One region of the Fictibacillus sp. S7 genome, then DNA from elsewhere that is predicted to be linked to it. Evidence: riboswitches for the same ligand, from Rfam matches in the RefSeq annotation. Region 1 holds a riboswitch; each other region holds the start of a gene.

The links. A riboswitch is a leader RNA that binds a small molecule or an ion and turns the genes downstream of it on or off. The one in region 1 is predicted to bind S-adenosylmethionine.
Region 2: linked by a shared signal. The riboswitch ahead of DMO16_RS00960 (methionine biosynthesis PLP-dependent protein) and the one ahead of metX (homoserine O-acetyltransferase MetX) in region 1 are both predicted to bind S-adenosylmethionine.
Region 3: linked by a shared signal. The riboswitch ahead of DMO16_RS10720 (methionine ABC transporter ATP-binding protein) and the one ahead of metX (homoserine O-acetyltransferase MetX) in region 1 are both predicted to bind S-adenosylmethionine.

What each region holds. Positions count from the first base shown of each region.
Region 1 covers NZ_QJKL01000001.1:924,253-930,197, reverse strand. Annotated here, with positions in the region: gene DMO16_RS04685 (cell wall hydrolase) at 2-616, shown strand; gene DMO16_RS04680 (universal stress protein) at 650-1,138, opposite strand; SAM riboswitch class I at 1,303-1,413, shown strand; gene metX (homoserine O-acetyltransferase MetX) at 1,501-2,583, shown strand; gene DMO16_RS04670 (MDR family MFS transporter) at 2,623-4,221, opposite strand; gene fabL (enoyl-[acyl-carrier-protein] reductase FabL) at 4,401-5,153, opposite strand; gene DMO16_RS04660 (ATP-binding protein) at 5,320-5,945, shown strand, end outside.
Region 2 covers NZ_QJKL01000001.1:192,826-198,770, forward strand. Annotated here, with positions in the region: gene DMO16_RS00940 (hypothetical protein) at 1-427, shown strand, start outside; gene DMO16_RS00945 (MFS transporter) at 481-1,761, shown strand; gene hxlA (3-hexulose-6-phosphate synthase) at 1,758-2,396, shown strand; gene hxlB (6-phospho-3-hexuloisomerase) at 2,393-2,941, shown strand; SAM riboswitch class I at 3,016-3,130, shown strand; gene DMO16_RS00960 (methionine biosynthesis PLP-dependent protein) at 3,210-4,328, shown strand; gene metC (cystathionine beta-lyase) at 4,321-5,499, shown strand.
Region 3 covers NZ_QJKL01000001.1:2,097,139-2,103,083, reverse strand. Annotated here, with positions in the region: gene DMO16_RS10745 (aminoacyl-histidine dipeptidase) at 1-697, opposite strand, end outside; tRNA gene DMO16_RS10740 (tRNA-Arg) at 886-961, shown strand; gene cyoE (heme o synthase) at 1,124-2,035, shown strand; gene DMO16_RS10730 (ATP-grasp domain-containing protein) at 2,222-3,421, shown strand; gene DMO16_RS10725 (general stress protein) at 3,529-3,972, shown strand; SAM riboswitch class I at 4,079-4,198, shown strand; SAM riboswitch class I at 4,279-4,389, shown strand; gene DMO16_RS10720 (methionine ABC transporter ATP-binding protein) at 4,479-5,510, shown strand; gene DMO16_RS10715 (methionine ABC transporter permease) at 5,500-5,945, shown strand, end outside.

The sequences.
Region 1 (5,945 bases):
CATGTTTAAAAAGGTGAGTATCATCACAGGAATCACAGCCATTGTGCTATCTATAACTGGAGGTACAGGAGCCAGTGCACATACAGTTAAAGAAGGGGATACTCTTTGGAAGCTGGGGCAATCCTATAATGTGCCGTTTCAGGAGATCAAAAAAGAGAATGGACTTACCGGCAATTTGATTTATCCGGGACAAAATTTAAAGGTGCAGCCAGTAAAGGGAATAAGCGCTGAAAAAACAAACGCTGCGTCAGAACAAATAAAAGCAACGCCGGAAGATAAAAAATTGCTCGCTTCTCTTGTTGAAGCAGAAGCAATGGGAGAAAGCTTTGAAGGAAAGGTAGCGGTGGCCTCTGTTGTCTTGAACCGCGTTGAAGATGACGGCTTTCCTGATTCCATTCATGACGTCATCTACGACAAAGGACAATTTCAGCCGGTTATGGAGAACAATTTAAAGAAACCTTCTCCCGAGTCGGAAAAGGCAGTAGACAAGGCCTTATCTGGTTATGATAACACGAACGGTGCTCTGTTCTTTTACAATAAAAAGACAGCCGTTAGCAGATGGCTCGATACGAAACCTGCTTGTACGGTTATCGGAAACCATACATTCAGCAAATAATCCATGCCCCCGTCATTCGCGGACGGGGGTTTTTTATCGTTGGCTCGTACTTCTGATGCTTAATCCTGAGGATGTAATTTTTTGGCTGTTTCTTGCGATCAGTACATCACAATTGGCATGGCGCGTAATATACTGTGAGACACTTCCGATAAAAATGCGTTCCATCGCATTTAATCCTGTTGCACCACAAACAATCAAATCTGATTCATGCATGGAGGCAAATGAGAGAATTTCCATTTTGGGCGATCCTGAGTTTGATAAAGTGGTTACATGTGTTAGTCCATGGTTTCTGGCCAATTTTTCATAGTCGTCCAAAAGTGTTCTGGCTGCAATCCGATCTCTGTCCATTTCAATATTAATGGCTCCGGCATCAAGTGGAGCAGCCGGAAGGCGGTCTTCAGTTATGTGTACGATATACAACTTGGCATGATATTCTTTTGCCACTTCAATCGCTCTGTAAAACGCCACTTCCGATGAACGGGAACCGTCAACACCAACCAGGATTCTATGGTAAGAAGGCATACCCTCACCTCTTTTGGAATATAGTATACATAAGTTTTACCCGCTGGAGGAGGAAGGCAAACACGAAGACAAACAATAAAAAACTTTCGGAATTTAATTGACAAATTCATAAGACTGCTGTATTTTTGAACGTATTAAAGTTGTTCATAAAAACGAATAGTTAACTCTTATCAAGAGTGGTGGAGGGACTGGCCCGATGATACCCGGCAACCTGCAGAGATTATTCTGTACTGGTGCCAAATCCTGCAAAGGCAAAACACTTTGACAGATAAGAGACGGTACAACCCCAAAATGGATGATTGCACCTCTCTGAATCTAAAAAGAGAGGTGTTTTTTGTTTGATAAAATCGGAGGGATATCTGATGGCAAATGCACAGGCAGCAATTGAAAATGAAGTGGCAGAAATAGGGAATCTCGTTCTGGAATCCGGCAAAACATTAACCGATGTTCATATTGCCTATCAGCGCATAGGAGCGGCTGATGCTCCGGCTATTTTGGTGTGCCATGCACTTACAGGAAATCAATATACGATGACGACAGAAATTGGACCCGGGTGGTGGGAAGGACTCATTGGGCCAGGCCAATATATCGATTCAGAAAAATACCAGGTGATTACGACCAACGTTCTTGGCGGCTGTGAAGGGACGACAGGACCGCTTTCCATCAACCCTTTGACAGGGGAGAGATATGGCGGGGATTTTCCGCTCATTACCATCCGAGACATGGTTAATGCTCAAAAACGATTGCTTGAAGTTCTTCACATTCATTCACTTGACACAGTCATCGGTGGATCGCTTGGCGGGATGCAGGTTATGGAATGGGGCTTGCTCTACCCTGATTTTATGGACCGTTTGATTCCCATTGCGGTCACACCTGCCTTAAGCGATTATGCCATTGGTTTCAATGCCATTGGGCGAACGGCGATTGTGAGTGATCCGGAATGGAATAATGGGAACTATTCATCAGAAGTGTCACCTGCCAAAGGGCTTGGCATTGCCAGAATGATTGGAATGCTGACCTACCGTTCGGGAACGTTATTTAATCAGCGGTTTCAACGGGAACAAACGGAAGAATGGTATTCCATATCAGATGAAGCTTCGTTTTCCGTTGAGACTTACCTGCATTATCAGGCCCAAAAGCTGTCCCAGCGGTTTGATGCCAACAGCTACCTGACCTTACTGAAAGCAATGGACAGCCATGACATCGGCAGAGGAAGAGGAGGTATCCATCAAGCAAGCAAAGGATACAGGGCAAAAATGCTCTGTCTCGGATTTACAGAGGACCTGTTATATCCGCCGGCGATGATGAAAACTTTTACAGAAAGCGTGAACGAAGAAAGCCAAAAGGCCCTCTTTCATGAAGTGAATACCATTTTTGGCCATGATGGATTTTTAACAGAATTCGAAAAATGGGGCCCGTTTCTGGAAGGATTTTTTTCCGAATAAAAAAGACATGAAGCGAAAATAGCTTCATGTCTTTTGGTTTTAGAGTTCTCCTGCAGCTTGATCCGCCAAAGGAACCGTTGTTTCCTGTTGGGTAGGTTCATTTTTAATACGGCGGCTGCCTACAGAAAGGGCTACAATAATACCTGCCCCGATGAATATAAGGCCGGTCATAAAGACGGTCGTAAACGAACTGCTCCAAGCCGTTTGAATGGAATGGATCACCGTACCTTTAATTGAACCGGGAAGTTTAAGCATATCTGGATGAATTAGAAGGCTGAACAAAGCATCTGTTTTATCTGCGAGTTTTTGGAAAATGCCTTGAAGCATCGGATTACTCTGTTGTTCTACTACATCTTTCATGTTGGTTTCCAGAGAGTGGTTCATAACGACATTCAAGACAGTAATGCCGATTGTACCGCCAATGGAACGGAAGAAGGTGGATGCCGATGTAACAGCACCGAGTTTCGTTTTCGGAAATTCATTCTGTATGGCAATCATAAGGGTAGGCATAACAAGACCCATGCCGAATCCCATGATAACCATATAAGCATAAGCTGTAATTTCTTTAGATTCCACGCTCATTGTGCTCATCAAGTAAAATCCGAATGCTGTAATCAGCATACCTGCTGTCAATACAGTCCGGTATGGGAGTTTCAACAAAAGTCTTCCCCCAACGATACTTGCAAGGATAAGGGAGATCATCATTGGCGTCATGGTGGACCCAGCCTGCGTAGGTGTCACACCCAAAATGCCCTGCATGAACATTGGAACGAACATAATCGCACCAAACATTCCAAGCCCCAGCAAAAAGCCTAATGCATTCGTTGCAGCAAACACACGGTTTTTGAACAAAGTCAGATCAAGTACAGGTTCTTTTGCTTTTCTCTCCGCGAACCCAAAAACGATCATCAGCAGGATCGATGAACCAAAGATTAAAGCACTTTCGAGCGATCCCCATTCAAATTTATCTCCACCAAAAGTGAGGCCGAGCAACAACAGAACGATAGCCGGGATCAGAGTGATAATGCCCCAGTAGTCGATATTGACTTCGTTTTTTGGCCGAACCATTTCGTGTTTCATTCCAATAAAGATTAAAATAGCGGATAACAAGCCAAATGGCACGTTAATCAGGAAAATCCAGTGCCAACTGATGGTATCCACCAAGAATCCACCAATAAATGGGCCAATGACAGAGCTTAAACCAAAAATGGCACCGAAGACACCCTGCCACTTTGCACGCTGCTCGGCAGTGAAAATATCACCAATGATAGTTTGGGAAAGCGGCATGATCATACCGCCACCAAGACCTTGAAGACCACGGTAAATAATTAATTCTTCCATGGAGCTGGCGGTCGCACAAAGGGCGGATCCAATGACGAAAATGACCGAACCGATTAAATAAAGCAACCGGCGTCCATAAAGGTCGGAAAGCTTACCTACAATCGGAATAATAGTGGTGGACGTAATAAGGTAAGCGGTAGTGACCCAGGCGAATATGGAAAAACCGTTCAATTCACCAATGATGGTCGGCATAGCAGTACCGACCACAGTTTGTTCCATGGCACTAAAAAACATACCAATAACGAGGCCCAAGAGGACCATATTACGGTTGATAGAGGGGGTTAATTCATTGTTCATATAGCGTCTCCTATCTTTTATTAAATGAATGCATCACAAAAATGACCCACTGGTCAGTGGGCGAATGCATAACTTATATTATTAATACTTTCCTATTATATTCCTGAAATGACCGGTCAGTCAATCCTTTTTTAAAAAAGAAAAACGCCCCTCTAAACAGGAGCGTTTTTGATACTTTTTTACGCTAAAAGGGACAGCCCGCCATCCACAATAATGGTTTGACCCCTGATCATGCTTGCAGCAGGGGTGCATAAAAAATACACGGTTTCCGCAAGATCTGCCGGCTCAACAATGCGGCCCGCTGGATTCTTTTGTTTCGCTTCGTCCAATAATTCCTCGCGGTTGGGGAAATGCTTTAATGCATCTGTATCAACCGCACCGCCGGAAACGGCATTAACCACAATGTTCATGGAAGCCAATTCTACCGCCAAATAACGGGTGATTGCTTCAACAGAGGCTTTGGACACCCCGACAGCAACGTAATTTGGAAGGGCTCTGATGGAACCAAGGCTGGAGAGGGCCACGATGGCTCCTGAACCCGTTTTCTCCATCAGTTTTGCTGCTTGCTGGGCAGCAAACAGGTATGCTTTTGCATTAATATCCTGTGTCCAGTCCCAATGGGATTCTTCGATTTCCATAAGAGGGCGCAAGACACCGGAAGCCGCATTGTTGATGAAGACGTCCAAACGGCCAAATGAATGGTCCACTTCCGCAAACAAAGCTTTAATTTGTTCCAGGTCACCTACATTTGCTTTTACAATATGAACGGTAATTCCGTATTTTTCTTCAAATTCTTGCTTCGTTTGTTCAGCATCTTTCTTTTTTCTCATAAAATTCAAGACAAGATTGTATCCTTCAGCCGCAAACTTTGATGCGATCGCCTTGCCGATGCCTCTTGTTCCGCCTGTGACTAGAGCTACTTTTTTACTCAAAAAAACACGTCCTTTACGTCATTTAGCACTTGGTACTAATTCTAAATTCTAAAGAGATTCAAGGGTAATGTCAATGCGAGGGAAAACCAAGTATTTGAAAGGACATGGGAAGAGAGATACTATATAATAGGTGTTTACAGTTTATATGGATGAAAGGATTTTTCCCATGAGTATAGATGCTTTGAATTTGCCAAATGGATTATTGGAAAAGCTGAAAAATTTCAGAAACAATCTTCTAAACCGAACAAGTGATTATCAGCATTTGATCGGGAACAAAGGGTATACCTCAGAAAATCAGGAGATCGTAAGTGACGCCGTCATCGCACTTCTGATGGGTAAAAATGTCTTGTTAAAAGGGCCAACCGGTTCAGGAAAAACGAAGCTCGCAGAGTATTTATCATTTCTCTTTCAGCAGCCACTCCACTCGATCAACTGTTCAGTGGATCTTGATGCGGAAGCATTGCTTGGCCACAAGACGATCACCTATGAAAATGGCCATTCTGAAATTGAATTTATACCAGGGCCGGTGACAAAGGCTGCGGTAAACGGCCACTTTTTATATATTGATGAAATTAACGTTTCCAAGCCGGAAACCCTGCCGATCCTGAATGGGATTCTGGATTACCGGAGAACGGTGACCAATCCGTTTACCGGCGAACTGCTCAAAGCGTCTGAAGGCTTCAACGTCATTGCTGCCATTAATGAAGGGTATATTGGCACCGTTCCATTAAATGAAGCGTTAAAAAACCGGTTTGTAGTGATTGAAGTGCCGTATATACAGGGAGATACACT
Region 2 (5,945 bases), 730 kb from region 1:
AAAGCGTCTTTTGCTGCAGTTTCCAAAAATGATTTTTACCATCGAAAATGATCAGACCAGTTGTGGCGGACGAACAGATCTTCTGGAGACTTTTTTTCTGGACTGCCGTGCACAAGAGATTCCTGCCGGATTTACCTTTGATGTGGGCAATCCAAAGTATGTGGGAGAGGATCCGTTGGCTATGTATGAACGGTTGAAAACATTTATTCGATACGTTCACATCAAACACGTGGTTGATGACAAAGGAAGTTGGAGAACAGTCCCGGTTTTCCCTGAGCTTCCTGATGAGATCGATGGGATCATTGGGCTGATTCCTGAAGAAGTTCCCTTGGCGATCGAGTATCCCGTGAAAGTCATAAATGCATCTCAGCATGTAGCAAATCTGCGAAAAGAGAGGGTGAAAAGCTGGCAGGAGCAAGTGAAATAGAATGTACATGAAGTTTTTAAAAAGTTGATAGAAAAAGGAGCGGTTTAACGATGATGGATTCTATAGCTTCAAAAAAACGGTTTCGCCGTTTGATTCCTTTAGCTTTTATTACGTACAGTCTCGCCTATCTGGACCGGGCAAATTATGGGTTCGGTGTAGCAGGGGGCATGGGAGATGAACTGAACATTACAGCGGGAGTTTCTTCTTTTTTGGCATCTCTCTTTTTTCTCGGGTACTTTTTCTTCCAGGTTCCGGGTGCTCACTATGCAGAAAAGCATAGTGCCAAAAAGCTGATCTTTTGGAGCCTGATTCTATGGGGCGGCCTTGCCGCAGCAACAGGCATGGCAACCAATGTGGCTTGGCTGTATCCTATCCGTTTTCTTTTAGGAGTAGTTGAAAGCGCTGTTATGCCAGCCATGCTAGTATTTTTGAGTCATTGGTTTTTAAAGGAAGAACGGTCACGAGCAAATACATTCTTAATCCTCGGTAATCCGGCCACCGTATTATGGATGTCTGTTTTATCGGGTTATCTATTAAACTCGTTCAGTTGGAGATGGATGTTTATTTTGGAAGGTGCTCCAGCGGTATTATGGGCATTTATCTGGCTGAAGCTGGTCAAAGACCGTCCAAAAAATGCATCATGGCTTACCGATAAGGAAAAGCAGGGTATCGAGAATGAGTTTAACAAAGAACAATCTACATTGAAGCCAGTCAAGAATTATCGGGAAGCGTTTAAATCCAAAGCCGTGATTCTGCTGAGCCTTCAATATTTTGCCTGGAGCATAGGGGTATATGGATTTGTTATGTGGCTTCCGTCCATTATTAAAAAAGCGTCAAACCTGGACATTGTTTCAACAGGCTGGCTCTCTTCGGTTCCTTACGTTGTGGCTGTGGTCGGCATGCTTGTCCTATCCTATTACTCGGATAAAACACTGAACCGTAAAACATTTGTATGGATATCACTGCTGATTGGTTCCATTGCCTTTTTTGGCTCTTATTTGATCGGTTCCAGCAATTTCTGGCTTTCGTATACACTACTTGTCATAGCTGGCGGAGCCATGTACGCACCTTACGGACCGTTTTTTGCGATCATTCCTGAAATCCTTCCGCGAAACGTGGCTGGGGGAGCGATGGCGCTCATCAACAGCATGGGGGCGCTTGGTTCTTTTGTTGGATCCTACATTGTTGGATATTTAAACGGCGTTACCGGAGGGCCGTCAGCTTCCTTCGTATTCATGGCATCCGCGCTTTTTGTATCCGTATTGCTTACAATGGCTGTTAAAGCTCCGGCTGCAAAAGAAGCGAAAAAGAGAATGGAGGTTGTTTCTCAATGAAGATTCAGCTGGCCCTGGACTGGATGACGATTTCTGAGGCAATTGAAACGGCAAAAGAGGCAGAGCAATATGTTGATCTTATCGAAGTCGGTACTTCATTAATTAAGGAATATGGTGTTGAGAGCATTTCTGAGATTAAAAAAGAGTTTCCGTTAAAACCAGTGCTGGCAGATATGAAGACCTTTGATAATGCAGCCTATGAATTTTCCATAGCCTTTGACGCAGGAGCAGACATGGCAACTGTCATGGGGGCGGCTCCCCTCGTAACGATTGAAACCTGTTTGAAGGTTGCCGACGAAAATGGAAAAGAAGTGATGATTGATCTGCTAAATGTTTCATCTGAGCAAATGCAACGTCTGCTAAGCTATACATCTGCCGTATTTTGCGAACATGTAAGCAAAGATGAACAGGAGTCAGACAACAAAACGATGGAGAAACAGAACAAAGAAAGGCTTCCTGTTGACCGACTGGCCCTTGCAGGGGGAATTGCTCTATCCTCTCTCCCAATGGCTGCCGAAAAAAATCCGGAGATCATTGTTGTCGGGTCCGCCATTACGAAAGCTGCGAATATCCAGGAAGCAGCCAAACAGATGTATACAGCTTGGAAAACGATTCGGACAGGAGAAAATGTATGAACGAACTGAATGTGATTGTAAAAGAGATGCAGGGAGTTATTGAGAAAATTGGAGAAGAAGAGATTGAGCGTTTTGATTCAGAACTCCAAAATACAACGAGAATCTTTGTGGCTGGCGAGGGAAGGTCGGGGTTTATGGCAAAAGCATTTGCCATGCGCCTCATGCACCTGGGCTATAACGTCTTTGTCATTGGTGAGACGGTAACTCCCTCGGTAGCCGAGGGGGATTGTCTTATCGCCATTTCGGGTTCAGGATCCACACAATCCGTAATCCATCAGGCGGAACGGTCAAGGTCGGCAGGCTCCAAAGTAGTATGCATTACAGCAAATGGAGATTCTGCTCTGGCACAAGTGGCTGATACATGTTTTGTCCTTCCGGCAGCTACAAAGAAAAGGGGAGAGAATGAAGCCAAAAGCATACAGCCACTCAGCTCTCTTTTTGATCAGTGTCTTCATGTGTTTTGCGATGCGGTATGTCTGAGGAGCAGCACACAGAAAACGCTCAGCCATGAGGAAGTTCTGTCCAGGCACAGCAACACGGAATAAAATATAAAAAGAAAGCTTGAAACATTCAGATAATTGCGGTACACTAGGAACTACAATTAGATACGGATTAGATTTTCTTATCAAGAGAGGTAGAGGGAATGGCCCGATGAAACCTCAGCAACCTTCAGTGATTTCTGCTGAAAAGGTGCTAAGTCCAGCAAGTTCGATGACGAACTTGGGAGATAAGGAGAACGACAATTTGATGGTATTCAAAAGTCTTCTTCTTAAGAAGGCTTTTTTATTTTTTCTTTTGACTTAGGAGGCTGCCATGTATAAAACAGAAACAAAATTAGCTCAAATTGGAAACCGAAGTGAAGACCGCACGGGAACGGTTAATCCGCCCGTTTATTTTTCTACAGCATACCGCCATACCGGAATTGGAGAATCAAGTGGTTACGATTATATTCGAACAGGCAATCCGACACGTGAAGTGCTTGAAAAAGCGATCGCCGATTTGGAAGGAGCAGACGCCGGGTTTGCCTGTAGCTCGGGGATGGCGGCCATTGCGGCCATCCTCTCCCTCTTTCAATCAGGTGATGAATGGATTGTATCCAGTGATTTGTATGGCGGCACCTACCGCCTGCTCGAAGAAGGATACAAAAAATGGGGTTTGTCCAGTATCTATGTAAACACGGCAGACGTAGCCGAAATTGAACAGGCGATCACTGAAAAAACAAAAGCCATTTTTCTGGAAACGCCGACCAACCCGCTCATGGAGGTATGTGATATTGAAGCTGTTGCACGTCTCGCCAAGAAACATGGGTTGCTCGTTATCGTTGATAATACCTTTTATACCCCTTTGCTGCAAAGGCCGATCGAGCTCGGAGCGGATATTGTAATCCACAGTGCAACGAAATACCTCGGAGGACACAATGATGTGCTCGCAGGTCTGATTGCGGCCAAAGGCGAGGAATTGTGCCAGGAGCTCTCGTACCATCACAATGCCTCAGGTGCCGTGTTAAGCCCGTTTGATGCCTGGCTTTTGATGCGCGGAATGAAAACATTGGCCCTTCGAATGAAAAAACATGAAGAAAACGCTAAGGTGTTGATTCAATTCCTGCAGAATCATGATGGTGTAGATGACGTCCTTTATCCGGGAAGGGGAGGCATGATCTCTTTCCGGCTGAAAAAAGAAGAATGGGTCCCCCGTTTTTTGAAGTCCGTAAATCTGATAACCTTTGCCGAAAGCCTGGGCGGGGTTGAAAGTCTGGTAACGTATCCCGCGACCCAAACACATGCGGACATTCCTGAAGAAATACGTACAGCACGCGGAGTTTGCAACCGGCTTTTGCGTTTATCTGTTGGTATTGAAGACGAAAATGATTTGATTAACGACTTAAAACAAGCGCTGGACATTGTCCAGAAGGAGGCTGTAATTTATGAGTGACCATAACTGTCATACCTTTCAAACCAAATTGCTGCATCATAAACATAAAACCGATCCGGCTACCGGCGCGGTGAGTGTGCCCATGCATCTGTCCTCCACGTTCCATCAAGAGGATATTGATCAATTTGGAAAATATGATTATGCACGGTCTGCCAATCCGACAAGAGAAGCACTCGAACAGCAAATCGCTGAGCTCGAAGGCGGATGCAGAGGCTTTGCCTTTGCATCGGGCATGGCAGCGATCTCTACGTCATTTCTTCTTTTATCCCAAGGAGATCATATGATCATATCAGAGGATGTGTATGGCGGTACGTATCGAATGGTCACACAGGTGCTTTCACGACTGGGGATTACCCACACTTTTGTCGATATGACTGACCTTGATGCCGTAGAACAGGCAATCCAGCCCAATACAAAAGCCTTTTATATTGAAACGCCTTCCAATCCGCTTTTAAAAGTGACCGATATTCGGGCAGTGAGCGAGTTGGCGAAGGAGAAAGGTGCGCTAACCTTTGTTGACAATACCTTTTTAACACCGGCTCTTCAGCAGCCGTTGTCGCTTGGAGCGGATATTGTTCTTCACAGTGCAACCAAATTCCTTGCCGGGCATAGTGATGTGGTGGCAGGTCTGGCCGTGGTGAAAGATGAAGAGCTGGCTGATCGCCTTTACTTTTTGCAGAACTCGTTTGGTGCCGTGCTGGGTGTCCAGGATTGCTGGCTATTAATGAGGGGACTGAAAACATTATACGTACGCCTCCGTCATTCTGTAGAAGCGGCTGGGAAACTCGCAGACTATTTAAACGGACACCCGCTGATTAAAAAGGTACATTACCCTGGCTTAAAGGAGCATTCAGGATACTTTGTACATCGGAGCCAGGCGGAGGGGCCAGGTGCTGTCTTCTCATTTGAACTGGAAAGCGAACAGCTGGTCCGGCCGTTTACTTCCCATCTTCAGATTCCTGTTTTGGCGGTGAGCCTCGGAGCGGTGGAATCTATTTTATCCTATCCGGCAAAAATGTCACATGCCGCTATGCCGGAAGCCGAAAGAAAGAAGAGAGGAATCTCGAACACGCTTTTCCGGTTTTCAGCAGGCTTGGAGGACCCTGAAGATATAATTGCGGATTTTGAATTTGCCTTAGCACAAAGCACCATACACACACTGGCACGATAGAGCCAATGAAAAAAACGGGTCTTTAAGAAGGCTCGTTTTTCTGCTTGCGCCCTTTTCTCTCGTTTGCTTTTCACTTTCGTGGATGGTTTCCATTCGGATCTATCAAAATAAGGACTTTTAGTCAGTAAGGGATTCCTAATCAGGAATTCCTCTTTTTTGTATGTGAGGTGTCTATACCATTTTAGTATTTGTACATAAAATAAACAGACACACATACAGAAAGGGAGAACAGCATGAAAGACTCATCCTACCTGCCTTTTTGTGCGGAGGATTTCCTGCAAAATGTTCAAGCCGGGGATACTCACTTTTTTGTCTTCCGGGGCTCAACCGTCCCGGTGAGGTTGTCATTTATTTCGTATAATTCAGTGACGAACTGCATGACGGCTTCCCTTGAAGAGGGTAGAAATCTTACATTTGATTGCAAGTATGTTGCTGCAGTCTTCTAA
Region 3 (5,945 bases), 1.2 Mb from region 1:
CGAGAAGTTTATTGGCGTTTCCCCTGCTCTTATGTATGGACATGCCGGAATGGCCGCCAAAAAGACCGCCAATCTGAACATGGAAAACGTTTGTGTGCTCCGGCAGAGAATCCCGCTGAATGGGCAAACCTTGAGCAGCTGTGATGCCGCCTGCGCTGCTGACCAGAAGCTTGCCTTCTTCTTCAGAATCCAGGTTAATGAAGATCTCCCCTGAAAAATGTTCAGGGCTTACTTCCAGAGCTCCTTTCATTGTTGTCTCTTCTTCTGTAGTAATAACCACCTCGAGAGGGGGATGAGAAATATCACTGGCATCAAGGAGGGCAAGCGCATAGGCAACAGCAATGCCGTTGTCCGCTCCAAGGGTAGTGCCGTTCGCATACAGCATGTCCCCTTTGATCTGCAATTCAAGCGGGTCTGTGTCAAAGTTATGGACGGTTCCTTTGTTCTTTTCACAGACCATATCCATGTGACCTTGAAGAATAATGGCCGGAACATGCTCATAACCTTCTGTGGCTTCTTTTTTAATGATTATGTTGAGGGCTTCATCCTGAATCACATCAAGATTTCGTTTCGTTGCAAAATCCAGAAGATAATCGCTGACTCCTTTTTCATTACCTGAGCCCCGGGGGATGGAAGAAAGTTCTGCGAAATAATGAAATACGGGGTGTTTTTTTAATTCTGTCAATGTCATGTCCATTCATTTCATCCTTTGTCTTCATTTTTCTGTAATCACATATGTCTAGAGTAGAGAAAGCTGCCGAAATAATCAATGGCACAACACGGTAAACAAATGAATCTTAGTTGCTTGACTCTATTCATTTCCTCTTGTAGAATTATCAGGTAAAGAAGATTACGAGTGCGTAGTTACACCAAGAACAGCATATTGGCTCCGTAGCTCAGTGGATAGAGCGTCGGTTTCCTAAACCGTGCGTCGCAGGTTCGATTCCTGCCGGGGCCGCCACTAGATAAAAACAATACTGGCAGCGCGGTGCTGTCTTTTTTTATGCTTTTACCGGCATAATTTGAACGTTTTCTGAACACTGTAAGAACTTAATGTGACATTTATCACAAACATGTATTAGTTCTGTTAAAATAGAGTCATACTAATGATAGATATGAAAAGATGGTGATCTTAATGGGTGAAAATGCTGCTCCAAGCATTTTTAAAGACTATATACAAATTACAAAGCCTGGTATTATCACTTCAAATTTGTTGGGAACCATAGCCGGCTTTTGTATCGGTGCGAGAAACTTGTCATCTAGCCTCAGTTTATGGGAGTTGTTCTTTTGGACCGTTCTCGGAACTGTTTTTGTTATCGGATCATCTGCCATTGTTAACAATGTTTACGATGCGGATATCGATAAGCACATGGAACGGACAAAAAACCGCCCGATTACCAATGGAAGAATTCCAAAACGGAATGCCATTTTGCTTTCCATTGTAATGATCGTGATTGGCGAATTAATTCTTGGCCTGATGGTTAATCCAATAGCTGCACTGATTGGCTTTACAGGATTTGTATTTTACGGTTTTGTGTATACAATGTCCAAGCGGGTAACCGTTGTGAACACGGAAATTGGCTGTATTTCAGGCGCTACTCCGCCGATTATCGGCTATACGGCTGTAACCGGAGAATTTGATTTGATTGCATTGCTTCTGTTTGTTTTCATGTTTGCATGGCAACCGCCTCATTTCTTTGCTCTTGCGATGAAGCGTGCCGAAGAGTATAAGAGTGTCAACGTGCCTATGCTGCCAAACAAGGTAGGCTTTAAGCAAACAAAGGTACATATTTTAATCTATACCGTGTTTGCTGTTGCAGCTTCGTTGCTTCTGTATTTCTTTAATGTTCTGGGCATCTGGTATTTGATTGTGGCAGGCATTTTGGGAGCAGTCTTCCTGTTCCGTGCCATTCAATCCTTTAAATTTAGAGAAAAAGAAAGCGAACTGGTCTGGTCCGGGAAAATGTTCAAGTTTTCAATTATGTATTTAACGTTAATGTTTGTGACCATGATGTTTGCTCCTCTTTTCGGATAATGTAACCAAATAAAAGAAAGAAAACCCCCTGTTTCGGCAAAAAATCCCGAGGAGGGGGTTTTTTGTGTTAAAGTACAGTAAGCTGATTTTTGCTTGCTGATTAAATCGCAAGCTTAATGGAGTTTAAGGGTATGAAAAAAAAGGTATTGAACATGTAATTGAGGCATGATCAGGAGGTACAAATGCATGCAGAAAAGTAAACCCATCATTGTTCCGCGTTACACCTTTTCAGAAATTTATGGGCCTGACTTGATTTTTAACCCCAGGCCATCGTTTGCCCATAATAAATGGATCCCGGATTGTCCAGTCAAGCTTGATTTATTAACTGGCAGCCAGTTTGCTGTAATGGGAGAAATGCCGGTTATTTGCAGCCGGTCCGTAACAACCAGGCAGGCGATAGATCTATATGAGAGGGCCGGACTGCAGCTTCGGTTTCCCATGCATTATTACTCCACTGAAGAAGATTACCGCAATTTGTTCAAACGGCTTGAGGACGAACGGAAACGGATGGTGGTTCAGCATATTCATCCTGAAGAAGAAATGTCAGCTCTAAACTACTGGATCGACCCGAAGCTGGTTCAGTATTTGAATAATAAAGCAAATCTTGAAGAGCTGGTGCCGGAAGGGCATGCACCAAAGCGTGTGAGTACCACAGCTGCAAAGCTTCATGAACATCTCGAAGCTTTTTCGCTTCCATGTGTTGTTAAAGCAGCGACGAATGAAGCAAATGCAGCAGGCTTTGATGTGTTTATCTGCAAAACTGATGAAGATATCCAAAAGGCTGAGAAGTTTTTTGAAACCTGTGAAGGCATCGTAATCGAAGAGTATTTGGAAATTGAACACAATTACTGTGTTCAGTTTGCTTGTACATTTGATGAGAAGTTGATTTACCTTGGCAGTACTGTTCAAAATATTGATGAAAACGCAAAATATAAAGGAAACTGGGTGGACGAAGATTCTGAACCCGATAGCGAAGTCATTAAAATCGGCAGGCGAATTATGGAAGAGGGCTGTAAAAGAGGCTACAGGGGAATTGCCGGTTTTGATATTGCTGTTACGCCGGATGGAAGAAAGATCGCGTTTGATTTGAATTACAGGGTCAATGGTTCGACGGCGGCTCTGCTTTTGAAGGACAGCATCACTGAGCAGCTTGGGAAAAGGGTAGTCAAATATGTATCCTGGAAATCGTCAGGCGGAATTGAACCGTTATACGACACGGTAAAACAAGCGATTGAAGACGGATATTTTGTGCCGCTTTCCATCTATAACGGAAGCGAAAGTCCCTATGAGGATGCGGATACACTGATTCAGGGACTGGTCCTTGGGGACAGCAGGTACGAGGCTGATCAAAAAGAACATATTTTTGAACGGGCTGGTCTGTCCTGAACCCGTCAACAAAAAAACTCCGATAAGGAGTTTTTTGTGATTGTTTAGTGAAGTGGGGTTAGGGTAATTACTAATAAGAGAGCCATACGGATAAAGGAGGATAAGCAATGAGTAAAATGGTAATCGGGGTATATGATTCAGAAAGCGAAGCGATTGATCGCATTCAAGGATTGGTTGACCAGGGGTACAACGCCAAAGACATATCCATCCTGGCTAAAGACGATGGAACGATGGATCGGGTGGCTGACAAGACCAACGTTTCAGAAGAACATTTGGATGAAGATGTGAACGAAGCAGCCTATGGGACAATTGCCGGGTTTCTTTCCGGTATTGGCGGAGCCATTGCTGTTCCGGGTCTTGGCGTTCCTGGTATTGGGCCGCTCCTCGCCGCAGGGCCGTTTGCTTCCATGTTTTCGGAGGATTCAGAGGAAGACTTAAAAGAGCTCTTAATGTCCCTTGATTTGTCCGAACGAACGGCGGAACGTTATGTTCAGAAAGTGGAGCAGGGAAGTGTAATGGTTTTCCTTGAAAAGGATGCCGTAAAGCTTTAGAATAGGGCAATACATACTAACAATTCCAAGCGGATAGCTCGGAAAAATATTTGACAAATTGAAATCCCTGGTATATGATAGAGCACATCAAGTAAATATGACGTATTTCTTATCCAGAGAGGTGGAGGGACATGGCCCTTTGAAACCTCGGCAGCGGGTTTTTCGTTTTTTGAAAAAATACTGTGCCAATTCCACCAGGTTCCCTAAAGAACCTGGAAGATAAGAAGAGCAAATTTCTATTATGGAATTAACATTCTCTTCTTGTCTTGGAAGAGAATTTTTTATTGCAAAAAAAACTGAATGGTTTTCTTATCCAGAGAGGTGGAGGGACTGGCCCTTTGAAGCCTCGGCAGCGGGTTTCCGGCAAACGGAAATACTGTGCCAATTCCGTCAAGCAGTTAGCTTGGGAGATAAGAAGAGAAGCTTTAATCATTATTAGCTGGCCTCTTCTTGTGTTCACAAGAAGAGGTTTTTTTGTTGGAGCAGTTTGAAGGGGGAACACACGATTGATTCGATTTGAGGAAGTTACCAAGATTTATGAGAGCGGCAAAAACCAGGTCAAAGCACTTAACAATGTGAGCTTTGAAATAGATAAAGGAGAGATTTATGGAGTGGTTGGGTACAGCGGTGCAGGGAAAAGCTCGCTGCTGCGGTGTGTCAACTTGCTTGAGAAGCCTTCCTCCGGACGGGTGCTGGTGGACGGAGAGAACATGGCTGATCTTTCACCGAAAGAGCTCCGGAAAAAACGGAAAAACATTGGTATGATTTTTCAGCATTTCAATCTGCTGAATGCGAAAACGGTGTTTGATAACATAGCAACGCCTCTTTACCTCCAGGGAGAAAAGAAGAGTGCCATTAAAGAAAAAGTAAACAATCTGCTTGAGTTTGTCGGACTTTCCGAACATGGACATAAATACCCGGATCAGCTGTCAGGCGGTCAAAAGCAGCGGGTGGGCATTGCACGGGCGCTGTCTACGGATCCGGAGGTTCTGCTCTGTGATGAGGCCACCTCGGCGCTTGACCCGCAGACCACATCAAGCATCCTCGAGCTATTAAAAAGAATCAATAAGGAATATCACATCACTATTCTGATCATCACCCATGAAATGAATGTGATCCGTGAGATTTGCAGCTCGGTCGCGGTGATGGAGAAAGGTAAAGTGATCGAGAAGGGCAGTGTTTTTGAAGTCTTTTCCCGGCCGAAAACAGAAACCGCACGTCGATTTGTAAGCTCCGTCCTTCAGGATGAACTTCCTGATTCGCTGAAAAACATCTTGAGGAACCAGGACAAAAATCATCAGGTGTTCCGCATTGTTTTTACAGGAGCTTCAACAGGACAGCCGCTTTTATCTCAAATTGCAAAAAAGTTTGATGTCGATGTCAGCGTGCTGTACGGACATGTTACCGAACTGCAGGATGTTCCATTTGGAAATCTCGTAGTTCAGCTGATTGGGGACGAACTGGAAATCCGCAGGGCCGTCTTTTTTGCAGGACAGGGTGATGTGGAAGTAAGGGAGGTTATTGAACATGCCAGTTGATTGGAGTACATTCTGGGTCGACATCCTGGATGCGACCGGTGATACATTGATCATGGTCGGTGTTTCATTATTGGCATCGGCAGTGATCGGCATCCTGATCGGTATTATTCTCGTCGTAACGAGAAAAGGCCACATTCTTGAAAATTTACCTGTGTTTAATGTGCTGAATGCCATTGTGAACGTTCTCCGTTCCATACCGTTTATCATTCTCATGGTAGCCATCATTCCGTTTACACGTTTAGTTGTAGGAACATCCATCGGGACAGCGGCGGCGATCGTTCCGTTGATTGTATACGCAGGGCCTTATATTGCCCGGCTGGTGGAAAACAGCTTGCTGGAAATTGATCCGGGAATTGTGGAGGCTGCAGAAGCCATGGGTGCAACGCCTTGGCAAACCATTTTCCGCATCCTGCTCCCGGAAGCTTTCAGTTCATT